2 regions of the Bacillus sp. NS1 genome follow, and region 1 is predicted to be linked to the other one. Evidence: predicted binding sites of a transcription regulator. Region 1 holds the regulator's gene; the other holds the start of a gene.
What was found. The regulator NrdR, encoded in region 1, represses ribonucleotide reductase genes. The targets are predictions, from matches to a motif close to AACACNATATATNGTGTT.
Positions count from the first base shown of each region.

Region 2: the regulator NrdR is predicted to act here: its motif matches at 2,364-2,381, upstream of nrdI (class Ib ribonucleoside-diphosphate reductase assembly flavoprotein NrdI).

Region 1 is NZ_JBZAZF010000003.1:191,707-199,016, forward strand. It holds gene ytbE (aldo/keto reductase YtbE) at 1-288, opposite strand, end outside; gene AC4CV5_RS11395 (MFS transporter) at 312-1,502, opposite strand; gene AC4CV5_RS11400 (winged helix-turn-helix transcriptional regulator) at 1,685-2,065, shown strand; gene AC4CV5_RS11405 (glyceraldehyde-3-phosphate dehydrogenase) at 2,273-3,295, shown strand; gene speD (adenosylmethionine decarboxylase) at 3,534-3,914, shown strand; gene nrdR (transcriptional regulator NrdR) at 4,196-4,654, shown strand; gene dnaB (replicative helicase loading/DNA remodeling protein DnaB) at 4,769-6,190, shown strand; gene dnaI (primosomal protein DnaI) at 6,218-7,153, shown strand; gene AC4CV5_RS11430 (TVP38/TMEM64 family protein) at 7,187-7,310, shown strand, end outside.
Region 2 is NZ_JBZAZF010000002.1:896,912-904,221, reverse strand. It holds gene nrdE (class 1b ribonucleoside-diphosphate reductase subunit alpha) at 1-1,969, opposite strand, end outside; gene nrdI (class Ib ribonucleoside-diphosphate reductase assembly flavoprotein NrdI) at 1,929-2,321, opposite strand; gene AC4CV5_RS09845 (hypothetical protein) at 2,565-2,795, opposite strand; gene AC4CV5_RS09840 (YmzC family protein) at 2,879-3,148, opposite strand; gene hfq (RNA chaperone Hfq) at 3,350-3,571, opposite strand; gene miaA (tRNA (adenosine(37)-N6)-dimethylallyltransferase MiaA) at 3,611-4,555, opposite strand; gene AC4CV5_RS09825 (YmaF family protein) at 4,655-5,068, opposite strand; gene AC4CV5_RS09820 (inner spore coat protein YmaG) at 5,158-5,403, shown strand; gene ebrA (multidrug efflux SMR transporter subunit EbrA) at 5,545-5,862, shown strand; gene ebrB (multidrug efflux SMR transporter subunit EbrB) at 5,876-6,229, shown strand; gene AC4CV5_RS09805 (OsmC family protein) at 6,242-6,694, opposite strand; gene AC4CV5_RS09800 (poly-gamma-glutamate hydrolase family protein) at 6,769-7,310, opposite strand, start outside.

The DNA.
Region 1 (7,310 bases):
GGCGAGTGTTTCCTCGTAGCCTAAATCCGCATTCCATACTTTTGAAGTAATAAACAGATCCTCTCTTGAGATGCCTGCTTCTTCAATGCCTTGCCGAAGCCCTTCTCCGACTCCAGCTTCATTTCCGTAGATAGCGGCAGTATCAATACTGCGGTATCCATGAACAATGGCGGTTCTAATGGCGTTTACCAGTTCAGATCCTTCTTCCACTTGGAATACGCCGAGGCCGAACCAAGGCATTCTTACTCCGTTATGAAGTGTTGCTGTTGCTTGTAAATGTGTTGTCATGTTGATTTCCTCCTTTAAAATTGTCAGGCTTCCTGCTGATCCCGTTTTTCCATCAAGCGGCTCAAGCCTGTTAAGATGACTGCGCCGACCACCATTAATCCGCCGATCCAAGCGGTATGAATCAATCCGATTGAATCGGTGATCACACCTCCAAGATATGAGCCAAGCGCAATCCCTGCATTAAAGGCAGCGATATTCATCGCGGATGCGACGTCAACTGCACTTGGGACAAAACGCTCAGCCAGCATGACGACATACACCTGAAGGCCGGGCACATTCATAAAGGCCAGCAATCCCATACAGAGAATGGTGATGAGGCCTGCTGTTTGATATGGAGCCGTAAATGTCAGCGTAAACAGAACGAGTGCCTGTACGATAAACATATAAAATAAAGCGGCAATTGGATTTCGATTTGACAGCTTTCCGCCCATCATATTGCCGATTGCAATGGCAATTCCGTATCCGAGCAGGATTACTGCAACAGTTCCGGCTTTGAAGCCTGTTACTTCCTGAAGCAGTGGAGACAGGTACGTGAATACAACGAATGTTCCTCCGTATCCAAGAGCTGTAATGACAAATAAAAGTAATAACCGGCCGTTTGTCACAAGCTTCATTTGATCCCGCATCGTTGTTTTCGTCCCTTTTCGTAATTTGGACGGGACAAGAATGCCATTGGTAATGAAAGCAATGATTCCGACTGCGATAATGACCATAAAGGCAAAACGCCAGCCGAGCTGCTGGCCGATAAACGTGCCGAAAGGAACTCCGGTTACTGTTGCTACAGTGAGGCCTGTAAACATGATCGAAATTGCGCTAGCCCTTTTATCCTCTGGGACAATATCCGCTGCGATGGTCGAACCGATCGACATAAACACACCGTGAGAAAAAGCTGATATCACACGTGCTGCTAATAATATCCCGATGCTTGAAGCGGTAGCTGCCATCGTATTCCCGGCAATAAAAATCAACATGATCCAAAGCAATAGCGTCTTACGTGACATGCCTGAGGTCAATGAAGTTAATATAGGCGCACCGAATGTAACGCCAAGCGCATAAAGGGAAACGGTCAATCCCGCTGTTGTGACAGGAATGTCCAGGTCATCAGAAATTAGCGGCAAAAGGCCGACGCTGATAAATTCGGTTGTTCCTATGGCGAATGCACTTACGGCCAAAGCCAGGAGTGCAGGAATGCTGCTTTTATTGGCTGAAGTCATCATGTTCCTCCTTTGTGTAATGTGTTGTATGATTGAAATTCTGCCGAGTAAGCTATATAAATAAAAAGAGCAGATTCAAATCAGCCGGCAAATGTGATTATGAAAGATATCGTCAAAAAAGAAAAGTACGTACTTTTAAGTGCTATAGTCACTTTTTGGTGCCTGTAAGGAGAATGAACGGTATGGAGAAGAAAAAATATAATATCTCTGTGGAAGCGACTCTTGAAGTGATCGGCGGGAAATGGAAATGCGTCATTTTATGCCACCTGACGCACGGAAAAAAACGCACGAGTGAATTAAAGCGCCTGATGCCTAACATCACGCAAAAAATGCTGACCCAGCAGCTGCGTGAGCTCGAAGCGGACGGTGTCATTAACCGGATCGTGTACAATCAGGTTCCTCCCAAAGTGGAATACGAGCTCAGCGAATACGGCCGCAGCTTAGAAGGGATTTTAGACATGCTGTGTGCTTGGGGAGCGAATCATATCAACAGAGTGTACGGGGATACATTTTCTGTATTAGAAGAAAGTGTGCTCAATGATAAGTTAAAACAGGAATCATAAAAAAATGAGAGCAGTCAGTGCGGAGCGCTGGCTGTTTTTTTGGTTCTTACGCCTAATTTTGTGTGCAAGAAAACATATAATGCATCATAAATTAGCGTTGTAATCGTTGATTTTTATCAATATGTACTGGCGAATTCGATTTAATGTGTTATACTAATTACAGATGACAACAAATTAGAATGGCATAATTGATAAGGGGTGTCCAACATGAAGGTAAAAGTAGCGATCAACGGGTTTGGAAGAATCGGAAGAATGGTTTTTAGAAAAGCAATGTTAGACGATCAAATTCAAGTAGTGGCCATTAACGCCAGTTATTCTGCAGAAACGCTGGCTCATTTAATAAAGTATGACACAAATCACGGCAGGTACGACAAAGAGGTTGTGGCTGGTGAAGACAGCCTGATCGTGAATGGAAAGAAAGTGCTTTTGTTAAACAGCCGTGATCCCAAACAGCTGCCTTGGCGGGAATATGATATTGACATTGTCGTTGAAGCCACAGGGAAGTTTAATTCAAAAGATAAAGCGATGGGTCATATTGAAGCGGGTGCGAAAAAAGTCATTCTGACTGCTCCGGGAAAAAATGAAGACGTTACCATTGTGATGGGAGTAAATGAGGACCAATTCGACGCCGACCGTCATGTCATTATTTCAAATGCATCATGCACGACTAACTGCCTTGCGCCTGTTGTAAAAGTGCTGGATGAACAATTTGGCATTGAGAGCGGGCTGATGACCACAGTTCACGCATATACGAATGACCAGAAAAACATTGATAATCCTCACAAAGATTTGCGCCGGGCACGGGCATGCGGTGAATCCATCATTCCGACGACAACAGGAGCGGCAAAGGCGCTTTCGCTCGTGCTGCCGCATCTGAAAGGAAAGCTTCACGGCCTTGCCTTGCGTGTCCCTGTTCCGAACGTCTCACTGGTTGATCTCGTTGTCGATCTGAAAACAGATGTAACGGCTGAAGAGGTAAACGAGGCATTTAAACGGGCTGCCAAAACTTCAATGTACGGCGTTCTTGATTATTCAGATGAACCGCTCGTTTCGACTGACTATAATACAAATCCGCATTCAGCAGTCATTGACGGGCTAACGACAATGGTAATGGAAGACAGAAAAGTAAAGGTGCTCGCATGGTATGACAACGAATGGGGCTACTCATGCAGAGTCGTTGATCTGATCCGCCATGTAGCGGTACGAATGAAACATCCGTCTGCTGTATAAAATAAGGTCATGGACGCTTTTTGAAGAAAAAACCCTTAACAGCATATTTCTGAAAAAACGCACCTTGCAAATTAGACTTAAACACAGTATACTATTTTTCGTGAACTTCTTGCTTGAGACTGTTTCGGAATTACTTAAAGGGTTAGGACCTCTCCGGACTAACTTTCCCCCGTGGTAAATGGCCGACCCAGTTGTTGGAATTTCACTTTTTAATTCTTGTTAAGGGGGGTCCATGACTATGGAAACAATGGGGCGTCACGTTATCTCCGAGCTATGGGGATGCGATTTTGATAAGCTGAATGACATGGATTTTATTGAAAAAACGTTTGTAAATGCTGCTCTAAAATCAGGTGCTGAGGTGCGCGAGGTTGCATTTCACAAATTTGCACCGCAAGGCGTAAGTGGAGTTGTGATTATTTCTGAATCACACTTAACAATTCACAGTTTTCCTGAGCACGGATATGCGAGCATTGATGTTTATACTTGTGGAGACTTAGATCCTAATGTTGCTGCTGACTATATCGCAGAGGCATTACATGCTGATACAAGAGAAAACATTGAAATACCAAGAGGAATGGGGCCTGTGCAAATTAAACAGGCGCAAGCGAAAGTACTATAGTTAATACGAACACAAAGGGAGCTGAAGCTAAAAGCCATTATGCGCTTTTTAGCTTATGCTCCTTTTATTTTTATAAAGAAACAAAGGGAAACAAAGGCAGTCAGCTTTTTCTTTTTTCATTTTTTTTGTAAAATAAGAAAGAGATTTTCACAAACCACCTGATGCTGTAGATACAGTTTTACACAACGGCTCTCCCGACAGATGCTGTCACATCTATTTTAAAAAGGCGGAGGCTGCCGAAAATACATTGCAGGGAACGAAATAGTTGGGAGCTGATTTTATTGAAATGTCCTTCATGCCAGCATAATGGAACGCGAGTCCTTGATTCACGGCCTGTGGATGACGGAAAATCGATTCGCCGAAGACGCGAATGTGAATCCTGCCACTACCGGTTTACGACCTTTGAGAAAGTGGAGGAAACCCCGCTCATCGTCGTAAAAAAAGAAGGTGTGCGTGAGGAATTCAGCCGAGAAAAAATGCTGCGCGGCCTCATAAAAGCATGCGAAAAAAGACCTGTTTCACTCAAAATGCTTGAAGACATGTGCTTTGATATTGAAAAAGAACTTCGCAATCAAGGCTGCTCTGAGGTGAAAAGCGAGCTTGTCGGAGAAATGGTGATGGACCGGCTGGCCAAGATTGATGAAGTCGCATATGTGCGGTTCGCGTCAGTCTATCGGCAGTTTAAAGATATAAACGTCTTTATCGACGAATTAAAAGACTTAATAAAGAAAGAGCGTTAAAAGAGCTAAGAGGATTCTTCTAGCTCTTTTCTCATGTGCAAAATTGGCATTTGATAGATATGAGAAACGGTGTAAAATGAAAGGTAGAAACAAATTCGGAAGGTTTGAGAATGTATGGCTGACTATTGGAAAGATGTACTGCCTGTAGATCCGTATGTGGTCAAAAGCAGATCGATGCTGCAGGATATAGACAGACAAATTATCACACAACTGTATCAGCCCTTAATCGGCCCTGTTGCATTCTCTCTTTATATGACATTATGGGGAGAGCTTGAACAAAACCGTTTGTGGGGCGGAGAGTCCACACATAGACAGCTGATGGGGATGACACAGTCCAACTTAAAAACGATCCATCAGGAACAGGGGAAGCTCGAAGGCATCGGATTGCTGAAAGTATATATGAAGGAATCCGAGCGGCAGGAGCGCCTCTTTATATATGAACTCCTTCCGCCGCTCAGGCCAAATGATTTTTTTGAAGATGGAATGCTGAATGTTTTTCTGTACAATAGAGTCGGAAAAACAAAATATCAGCAATTGAAACAATTTTTCACGCACCCGGCCATTTCAGAAGATGCGAAGGACATTACGCGGCCGTTTAATCATGCGTTTGAATCGCTGCAGCCGAGTGAATGGAAGCTCACATCTGATATGGAGGAAACGGTGAGACTTGCGCAGGGTGCAGAGTATACTTCTGTCGGACAGGCTCCGTCCTACACCATAACAGAGGATGTGTTTGATTTTGATTTATTTTTAGCGGGTCTATCTGAGACGATGATTCCGAGAAAAGCGATGACCCAGCAGGTGCGGGACACAATCAAAAAGCTTTCTTATCTTTACGGCATAGATCCTTTGCAGATGCAAAATGTCGTGATGAGCGCGATTGATGAGCGTGACGTCATTACAACGGAGGCTTTACGAAAAGCGGCCAGTGACTGGTATCAAATCGAAAGAAACGGCCAGCTGCCTGACTTAGTGGAAAAAACACAGCCGGTGCATCTGCGTGAAGGCGAAAAACCGGCGGAAGGGGAATCACTGGACGGAAAGCTGATTGCATTGCTTGAGACGATTTCTCCGAAGAAGCTTCTCCAGGACATTGCCGACGGAACAGAGCCGTCAAAAGCTGATCTGAAAATCATAGAAGAAATTATGTTTGAACAGAAGCTCGAGCCCGGCGTTACAAATGTGTTAATTTATTACGTCATGCTGAAAACCGACATGAAGCTGTCGAAAAACTATATCCAAAAAATCGCGTCGCATTGGGCGCGCAAAAAGGTAAAAACGGTCAGAGAAGCGATGAAGCTTGCGATAGAAGAAAACCGCCAATACCTTGAATGGGCTGAAGGAAAAGCAAATCAGCCTTCGAAACGAAACCAAAAAGTGATTCGCGAAGAAAAACTTCCTGACTGGATGAAAGAAAAGCAGCCAGCGTCCGAGTCAGAGTCCGGACAGCAGAAGCTGCAACCGCAGGATTTGGAAGAACAGAAGAAAAAGATGATGGAAGAAATGGAAAAACTGAAAAAATACTCTGCCTATTAAAGACAGAGATGCGGGGTGAAGTAATAGATGGAACCAATCGGCCGTTCCCTGCAAGGCGTAACCGGCAGACCGGATTTCCAAAAACGTCTTGAACAAATGAAGGAAAAAGTCATGAAGGATCAAGATGTTCAGGCATTTTTGAAGGAAAACGAAGAAATGGTTGATCAAAAAATGATCGAAAAGAGCTTAAATAAGCTTTATGAATATATCGGACAAAGCAAGAAGTGCTCCTATTGTTCAGAAGATGAAGATTGCAACAATCTGTTGGAGGGCTACCATCCGAAGCTTGTTGTCAATGGCCGTTCTATAGATATCGAGTACTATGAATGTCCTGTCAAACGGAAGCTAGACCAGCAGAAAAAACAAAAATCTCTTATGAAAAGCATGTATATCCAGCAGGACCTTCTCGGCGCGACATTCCAGCAGGTTGATATCAGTGATCCGAGCAGGCTCGCGATGTTCCAGCATGTTACGGATTTTCTGAAAAGCTATAATGAGACGGGAAAAGGGAAAGGACTGTATTTATACGGGAAATTCGGGGTAGGAAAAACGTTTATGCTTGCTGCGATTGCCAATGAACTGGCTGAAAAAGAGTATTCCTCCATGATCGTATATGTGCCCGAATTTGTGAGAGAGCTCAAGAATTCGCTTCAAGACCATTCATTGGAAGAGAAGCTCAATATGGTTAAAACAACACCTGTATTAATGCTTGATGACATCGGAGCGGAATCAATGACGAGCTGGGTAAGGGATGAAGTCATCGGAACGGTGCTTCAGCACAGAATGTCCCAGCAGCTGCCGACGTTCTTTTCTTCTAATTTTTCACCTGATGAGCTAAAGCATCATTTTACGTATTCGCAAAGAGGAGAAAAGGAAGAAGTAAAAGCGGCAAGACTGATGGAGCGGATATTATATTTGGCTGCTCCAATCCGTCTTGACGGAGAAAACCGCCGCCATCCGTAATCGCTGCGGTTCAAAGGGGAAGGAACTGAGTGTATGAAACGAAAAACCGCTCTTAAATGGCTGACAGTGCTGGCCGTTGCAGGTTTAATCTTTTGGGGAAATAAAAGGTATTTGAATCTATCACCGAAAGAGATCAGGGTTTGGGTATTATCGTTCG
Region 2 (7,310 bases), on a different contig from region 1:
ACAATGTGAAGCTGATTCCCTGATCAATGTGCTGTTGGATAGTCGCGATCATATCTACAACCTTGAACATGTCCATATCGTAGGCTTCTTTATAGAAGAACCAGTTGTTAGATGCAAGCCCAGGCATTGGGTAGTACGTTTTTGAGTTGCCGTATGTTCTTTCTTCAATTCGTTCCATAATCGGCATAACAGACGCCGTGCTAGATTGAACGTATGAGATAGAGCCTGTCGGTGCAATGCATAATCTGTAGCTGTGATACATGCCGTGTTCAGCTACAAATGCTTTTAGCTTTTCCCAGTCCTCTGTCGTCGGGATATGCATGCCTTCAAACAAGTTAGCGATTTTTTCGTATTTCGGTGAGAAATCAGTTGAAACGTATTTGTCGAAGTATTCACCTGTCGCATAGGTTGATCCTTCATATTGATCAAATGTTTCGCCCTTCTCTTTTGCGATTTCCGCAGAACGCTGGATGGAGTAGAAGTTCACCATCATAAAGAACGTGTTTGCAAAGTCACGGGCTTCCGGACTTTCATACGCAATGCCGTTTTGCGCAAGGTAGCCGTGAAGGTTCATAGCGCCGAGACCGATTGATTTCATCGCTTTGTTTGCCCGTCTTACAGCAGGCGCATTGCGGATATCAGTCGTTTCAGACACGTGTGTTAAAGAGTCTGTCGCAAGCTTAACTGTCTTTTCGATTGATTTATGTTCCATGACGTTGAGAATGTTAAGCGAGCCTAGGTTGCAGGAAATATCCAAACCGATTTCATCTGCTTCATCATAGTCCGTGTATGAAGAAACCTGAGATGCCTGCAGGACTTCAGAGCAAAGGTTAGAAAATTTCACCTTGGAAATATGGTTATTCGCATGCACTTTATTCACGTTATCTTGGAACATGATGTATGGATAGCCTGATTCAGAACGAAGCATCGCCAGTTTTTCAAGCAATTTCCGAGGGTTGATTTTTTCCTTTTTCACCCGAGGGTTGTCGACAAACTTGTCGTACATTTCATTCATGTCCATCTCATCCATGTGCTGGCCGTACTCTTTATAAATCGTGTGCGGATAAAATACATAAGCCGCTTTGTCCTCTCGCGCCAACTCAACGAACTTATCCGGAATGACAACACCGATAGACAGCGTTTTGACGCGCACATCTTCATCGGCAGAAATCTTTTTCGTATCGAGAAAATCATTGATATCGCGGTGGAAAATGTTTAAGTACGCCGCACCAGATCCTTGTCTTTGTCCCATTTGGTCAGCGTAACGGAACGCGTTATCAAGAAGCTTCATCACGCCTACAACGCCTTTTGTGGCATTTTCAACATCTTTAATGGCTTCACCTTTCGCGCGAAGCTTGGACAGGTTAAGAGAAACCCCGCCGCCCAGTTTAGAAAGCTGCATGGAGATATCGATCGCTCTTGAAATGTCGTTTAAAGAATCATTGACTTCGAGCAAGAAGCAGCTTACAAGCTCACCGCGGCGTTTTCTGCCAGCGTTCAAAAATGTCGGTGTGCTCGGCTGATATTCCTGATTGATCATCAGGCGCACATATTCTTTTGCTTTTTCAGTGTCGCCGTTTGCGAAGAACAGCGCAACAATTGAGATCCGGTCCTCATAACGCTCGAGGATTTTTTTCTTGTCATTCGTTTTCAAAGCATAGTCATTATAGAATTTAAACGCACTCATGAAGGAAGGAAAACGAAACTTCTTAGCGTAAGCTGTCTTAAACACTTCTTTAATGTCTTCAAAAGAATAAAGGCTTAAGAATTCCTCTTCGTAGTATTGGTTTTCTATCAAATAATCCAGCTTCTCTTTTAAATCGTGAAAGAAAACTGTGTTTTGATTGATATAATCTACAAAATAGCTATGTACAGCCTCTTTATCCTTATCAAACTGGAATTTTCCATCTTTTTGGATCATGATTTCGTTATTTAACTGGATCCATTTTGGCACTTGATTTTGTGACAACTCTTTCTACCTCCTGAGTAAACAATTCAACGTCTTTAGATGTGCCGCTGAGTTCAAATTTGTGCAAGATCGGCACCTGATATTGTCTTGAAATGGTATCGGCGCTTTTTGCAAAGTTATCGCCCCATACTTTATTGCCGCTCGCAGCGACTCCTAATAAAAGATGGGCGTATTTTTCGAGAAATGATTGTGTTGATGCCGGTACCTGACCGAAGTTTGTCGTGTAGGTGACCAAAACAAACGGAGTGTCCAGGTGGTCAATTTCGTCCACCTTGCGTATCTGCTGAAAGCCTATTTTATTCACAAACCGCTGAACATTCCCTGTTTTCGAATCAAATATGATTTGTACCACGTTTTATCACGACCTATCAAAAAATATGAATCTCTCATCACTAACACTATATATAGTATACTATCCTCTGACAAAAACACAATATATAGATTTGTTTTTGTGAAAAATTCATATTTTGATCAAATCAGGCATATGGGCAGACTCATAAGGGCCCAAAAAAGAGAGCAGAACGAGAATCATCTCTCGTCCTACTCAGGGTGTCGTTTTTAAGCCGATGTATATCATAACATGAAAAAAAACTGCTTAGTAGTCTAGATTTTTTTTTCTTAAGCTATCACAGCATTTTTCGCTCTCTACTGTTTCTTCTATTTCAACATCCGCACCGATCTCTTCTAAAACCGCCTTCAAAGCGCTGATAATTGACGCTTCTCTGATTAATTCTTTTCCGTTCACAATGATGCTTGTTCCGTATTCATAGCAAGAATCATCTTCACAAATTTCTTCCCAATGATTCACGATCACTTTATGCTTCATTTTATTTCACCCTCTGTTTGATCTGTGTCTGTATTTAGTTTAGCGGGTAGCATCCGCTTTGTAAATTCGGATGCTTGTGAATTTTATTCAAGCTCATCATCCGAGTATTCTGTCTTCAGCTTTACCTCATTGCGGGACTCATTATACTCATAAATTTTGATATAGCCGTCCTCTACAACGCCAAAATGATTATGTTCAAGCGGGAACGAGGCTGGCTGTGGCGTTTCATAGCCTGAATTGCCGCTGTCTGTTTCAATGATGGTATCTTGATTCCCGCACGCTCCGAACAGCAAAAATACGGCTATCCACACAAGCGCAATCCTAATTCGTCTCAGTTCTTCACTTTCAAACAAGGTCGCGTCACTCCCAAATTCAGATTTTTACATGATATTCGAGTTAGTTTTGCATATGTTGATCTCATAAAAAAAGACCGTGCCTTGGCATGGTCAGCTTACTAAAATACAAAGCTTGGAATGAAAGTGGCTCAAGCTTAAAAAATGGCTGCCGGGATTCCCCCGACAGCCTCCCCATGCCTTGACATGGTATTTTTTGATCTATTCGAGTTCAAGCTGGACGTTTTTTTGCGGCGCAAACGTTGAGATCGCATGTTTATAGATAAGCTGCTGCTTACCTTCCGATTCCAGCAATACGGTAAAGTTATCAAAGCCTTTCACCTGGCCACGCAGCTGAAAGCCATTCAGCAAAAAAACAGTGACATACGTATTTTCTTTCCGGATTTGATTCAAAAACTGATCCTGAATATTAATCGGTTTCATGTTTCGTCCTCCTTGATTCTCTATATCATACAGTTTCGATTAAAGTTCGAGTTTTCCTGCTATATGTGTGAAAATTTCCTTTTTTTTCAGCTCCATATCAACGGGCGGTGTCATATCGAACCAGGTAACCTGCATTTTGTTGCGAAACCACGTCAGCTGCCGTTTCGCATACCGTCTTGAGTTCTGCTTTAGCTGATCGACGGCATCAGAAAGTGTCACAAAACCGTCAAAATATGCATATAACTCCTTATAGCCTATCGCCTGTATCGACTGACAGTCTCTCACGTTTTTGTCGTAGAGGCGTTTCACTTCGGGAAGAAGACCGGCCTCCATCATCATATCAACCCGCTGATTAATTCTTGCGTAAAGCGTGTCTCTATCCATTGTCAGTCCGATTAACACTGCATTGTACAGAAGTTCTCGTTTTTGCTCCTTCAAATGCTGTGACATCGTTTTTCCAGACGTGTGTAATATTTCCAGCGCACGAATAACTCTTCTCGTATTATTGGGATGAATCGCAGCTGCTGCCTCTGGATCTGCCGCAGCAAGTTTGGCATGAAGAAAGTCAGCGCCTTCCCGTTCAGCAGCCATTTGCAGGCTCTGTCGAAACACAGGATCGTTCGCCTCTTCCGTAAATGTATAATCGTAAAGCACAGATTGTATATAAAGCCCTGTACCGCCGACAATCATTGGAAGCTTTCCTCTTTTTGCAATCTCGCTGATTTTGTTTCTCACTAAGCCTTGATAATCGGCGGTGGAGAAGGAATCTTGGGGATCTAAAATATCAATCAGATGATGGGGTACTCCCTCCATCTCCTGTTCAGTGATTTTAGCTGTTCCAATATCCATTCCTTTATAAACCTGCATCGAATCTCCGCTGATAATTTCCGCATTCAAGGATTTAGCTAGCTGAATACTTAAATTTGTTTTCCCCACTGCCGTCGGTCCGACTAAAATGACAACGGGCTGCTTCGTATTATTCAATATATATCACTCTCTTTTATAAATCTCCCCCCATTATAGCATTCATCATGTGCAACCACCTATCCATTTTGCCCTTTTTTTGCACCGGTAAACATCCTTCTACCACCCGAGCGGCTCATTGCCGACGATTTCTCTCGTCTTTCCTTTCAGGGCATGGCGATGCGTTTTTCTTCCGTCATCTTTCGGATCATACACAACGCCTCCGTACCGGATCTTAATCGGCTCGTTATAGGCCAGATACGTCGTTTCTTCGATTTCGTGATAATGGGTGCCGTCTGCTAAGGGAATCGCAGGCCCTGAGATTCCGTAATACCGGTGAAAGTGGCCGTTTTCAAAAGAAGTGATCCCTGTAAAGTGATGTGTATGCTGATCGGTATTCGATCCATTAGCTGGCTGAGTAAATCCTTCAATGAGATGATAATGTCCCTGTTCTCTCGTTGTTTTGACGTGATAAGCATGTGCATGAGGCGGCGCTTTTGACCAGTCAGACGGATACAGGCCCAATGTGATCACATCCCTTCTTTTTCATCAAACGCCCAATCAAATCTAGGTAGGCTGAATACACTGCATCATCTACAATTTATTACAGGAGGAAAGAAAAAATGAACGAGATAGAACATTTCACTGCTGAAGACACAAGGATATTTGGAAGACCTTTCGGATTCGGAAGACCTGGATTCGGCTACGGGTTTGGAAGACCTGGATTTGGGTTTGGCCGGCCATTCGGTTTTTACGGGGGACCTTTTTTCGGCGGACTAGTTGGCGGGCTTGTAGGAAGCGCTTTATTTAACCCTTATTTTTATGGCGGATACCCCTATCCGTACGCCCCATTCCCTTACTACTATTAAACACACAAGGCCTCTTCAAAAGGGGTCTTTTTAAGTGACTGAAAATGAATCGCTTGACTCATACATAGCCATACACTAATATTTTTCTAGCTGAAGAACTTTTCTAATCTAAAATTACAGTTCAAGTGAGGAGAATGTACGATGTTGGTAGGATATATATTCCTCACGATTGCCATATGCTCGGAATCGATAGGAGCGGCCATGCTGAAAGTGTCTGACGGCTTCAAAAAGTGGAAGCCAAGCGCTTTGGTCGTGATTGGCTATTCCCTCGCCTTTTATATGCTGTCGCTGACCTTAAACCATATCCCCCTCAGCCTCTCGTATGCGACTTGGAGCGGTGTGGGCACGGTGCTGACGGCAGTGATCGGAGTGAAATGGTTTAAGGAAGAATTGAATGGCAAAGGGCTTATCGGGATTCTTTTATTAATATCAGGGGTCGTGTTACTTAACTGGCAGTAAAGGAGTGATAATGATGAAAGGATTGCTTTATTTGGCTCTTGCCATTGTATCTGAGGTTTTCGGGAGCACAATGCTGAAGCTTTCAGAAGGATTTACACAAGCCTGGCCCATTGTTGGAGTCATTGCCGGATTTCTTTCTGCTTTTACCTTTCTAAGCTTTTCTTTAAAAACAATTGACTTATCAAGCGCGTATGCGACATGGTCTGGCGTTGGAACGGCGCTTACAGCCATTGTCGGGTTTTTGCTTTTTGGCGAAACCATCAGTTTAAAGAGCGTGTTCGGGCTCACGCTAGTCATTGCAGGCGTAGTCGTGTTAAATCAGTCGAAAGCCCCTGCTAAAGATAAAAAACAGACGGTCTGTGAGTGACCGTCTGTTTCATTATTCGCCAGCCAGTTTTACGGAGGCTTCAAGCTGTAGCTCGACATTTCCTTGAATGGCGCGTGAAATCATGCATGACGACTCCGCCTTTTCACAAAGCTTGTGCGCCAGTGCGACATCTTCTTGTGAGGCGTCATGTTTGAGCACAACGGAGGGACGGTGGATGATCTTTTTGTATGTAAAGACTCCTTTGGTGACGTCGACAATGCCTTCTGACTCCATCTGCAAGTCGTCCTTTTCCAGCCCGCTTCTTTCCATCATCGCAGCAAGTGTAATAATGTAACAGGTTGCTGCCGCCCCGAGAAGCATCTCATCCGGGTTGGTCCCCTCTCCTGGTCCATCCATTTCTTTAGGAATTGAAATAGAGGTGATTAAGTTACCGCTTTCGATCGTACCGACATCATTGCGGTTGCCCGGCCAGTTCGCTTTTAAATAAAAATGATGATCTGCCATCGTAAGTTTTGCCTCCTTTTATGATTCTATTTCAGTCTACTGATCTTCTCTTATCTTGTCTTCTGATCTGCTTGTTACGAATACTCTTTTTCAAGGACACTTTTGATCGCACTCACATAAGCATAAAATTCACTGTTCTTTGTATATTTTCTATTTTTATAATAAAAATCATCGAAAAATGCTTCTCTCTGCTCGCGGCTGATTTCCAGCTGGATACTCAGCCCCGTTTCCCCTTGGTTGTTAATATTTTCGGCACTTAACCCAGCAAGACCGCTTTTAGACGACGCTAACTCAGCGGAAAATCCCCTTCTCTCAAGGGCTCTTACGATCATTTTCGCCCGCTTTCGGTCTGTGCCCCCAACAAGTGTATTCTTGTTCTCCCCTTTATATCCGTGAAAAGCCACAACATATTGATGCTCCTTGATTTTCTTTTCAGCCAATGGCTCATCAAAGTTGGTGCTTGTAATGTGAAGCGTTTGGTTATCGTGTGACTTCAACCCTTCAAACAGGTATGTAGAGAATTCACTATTGAAATACCGCACAAGCTCGCTTACTCCGCCTTCAATTCTTCCGCCGTGCGGAGACATAATTAACACTTTGCTTCCTTTTTTCTCAC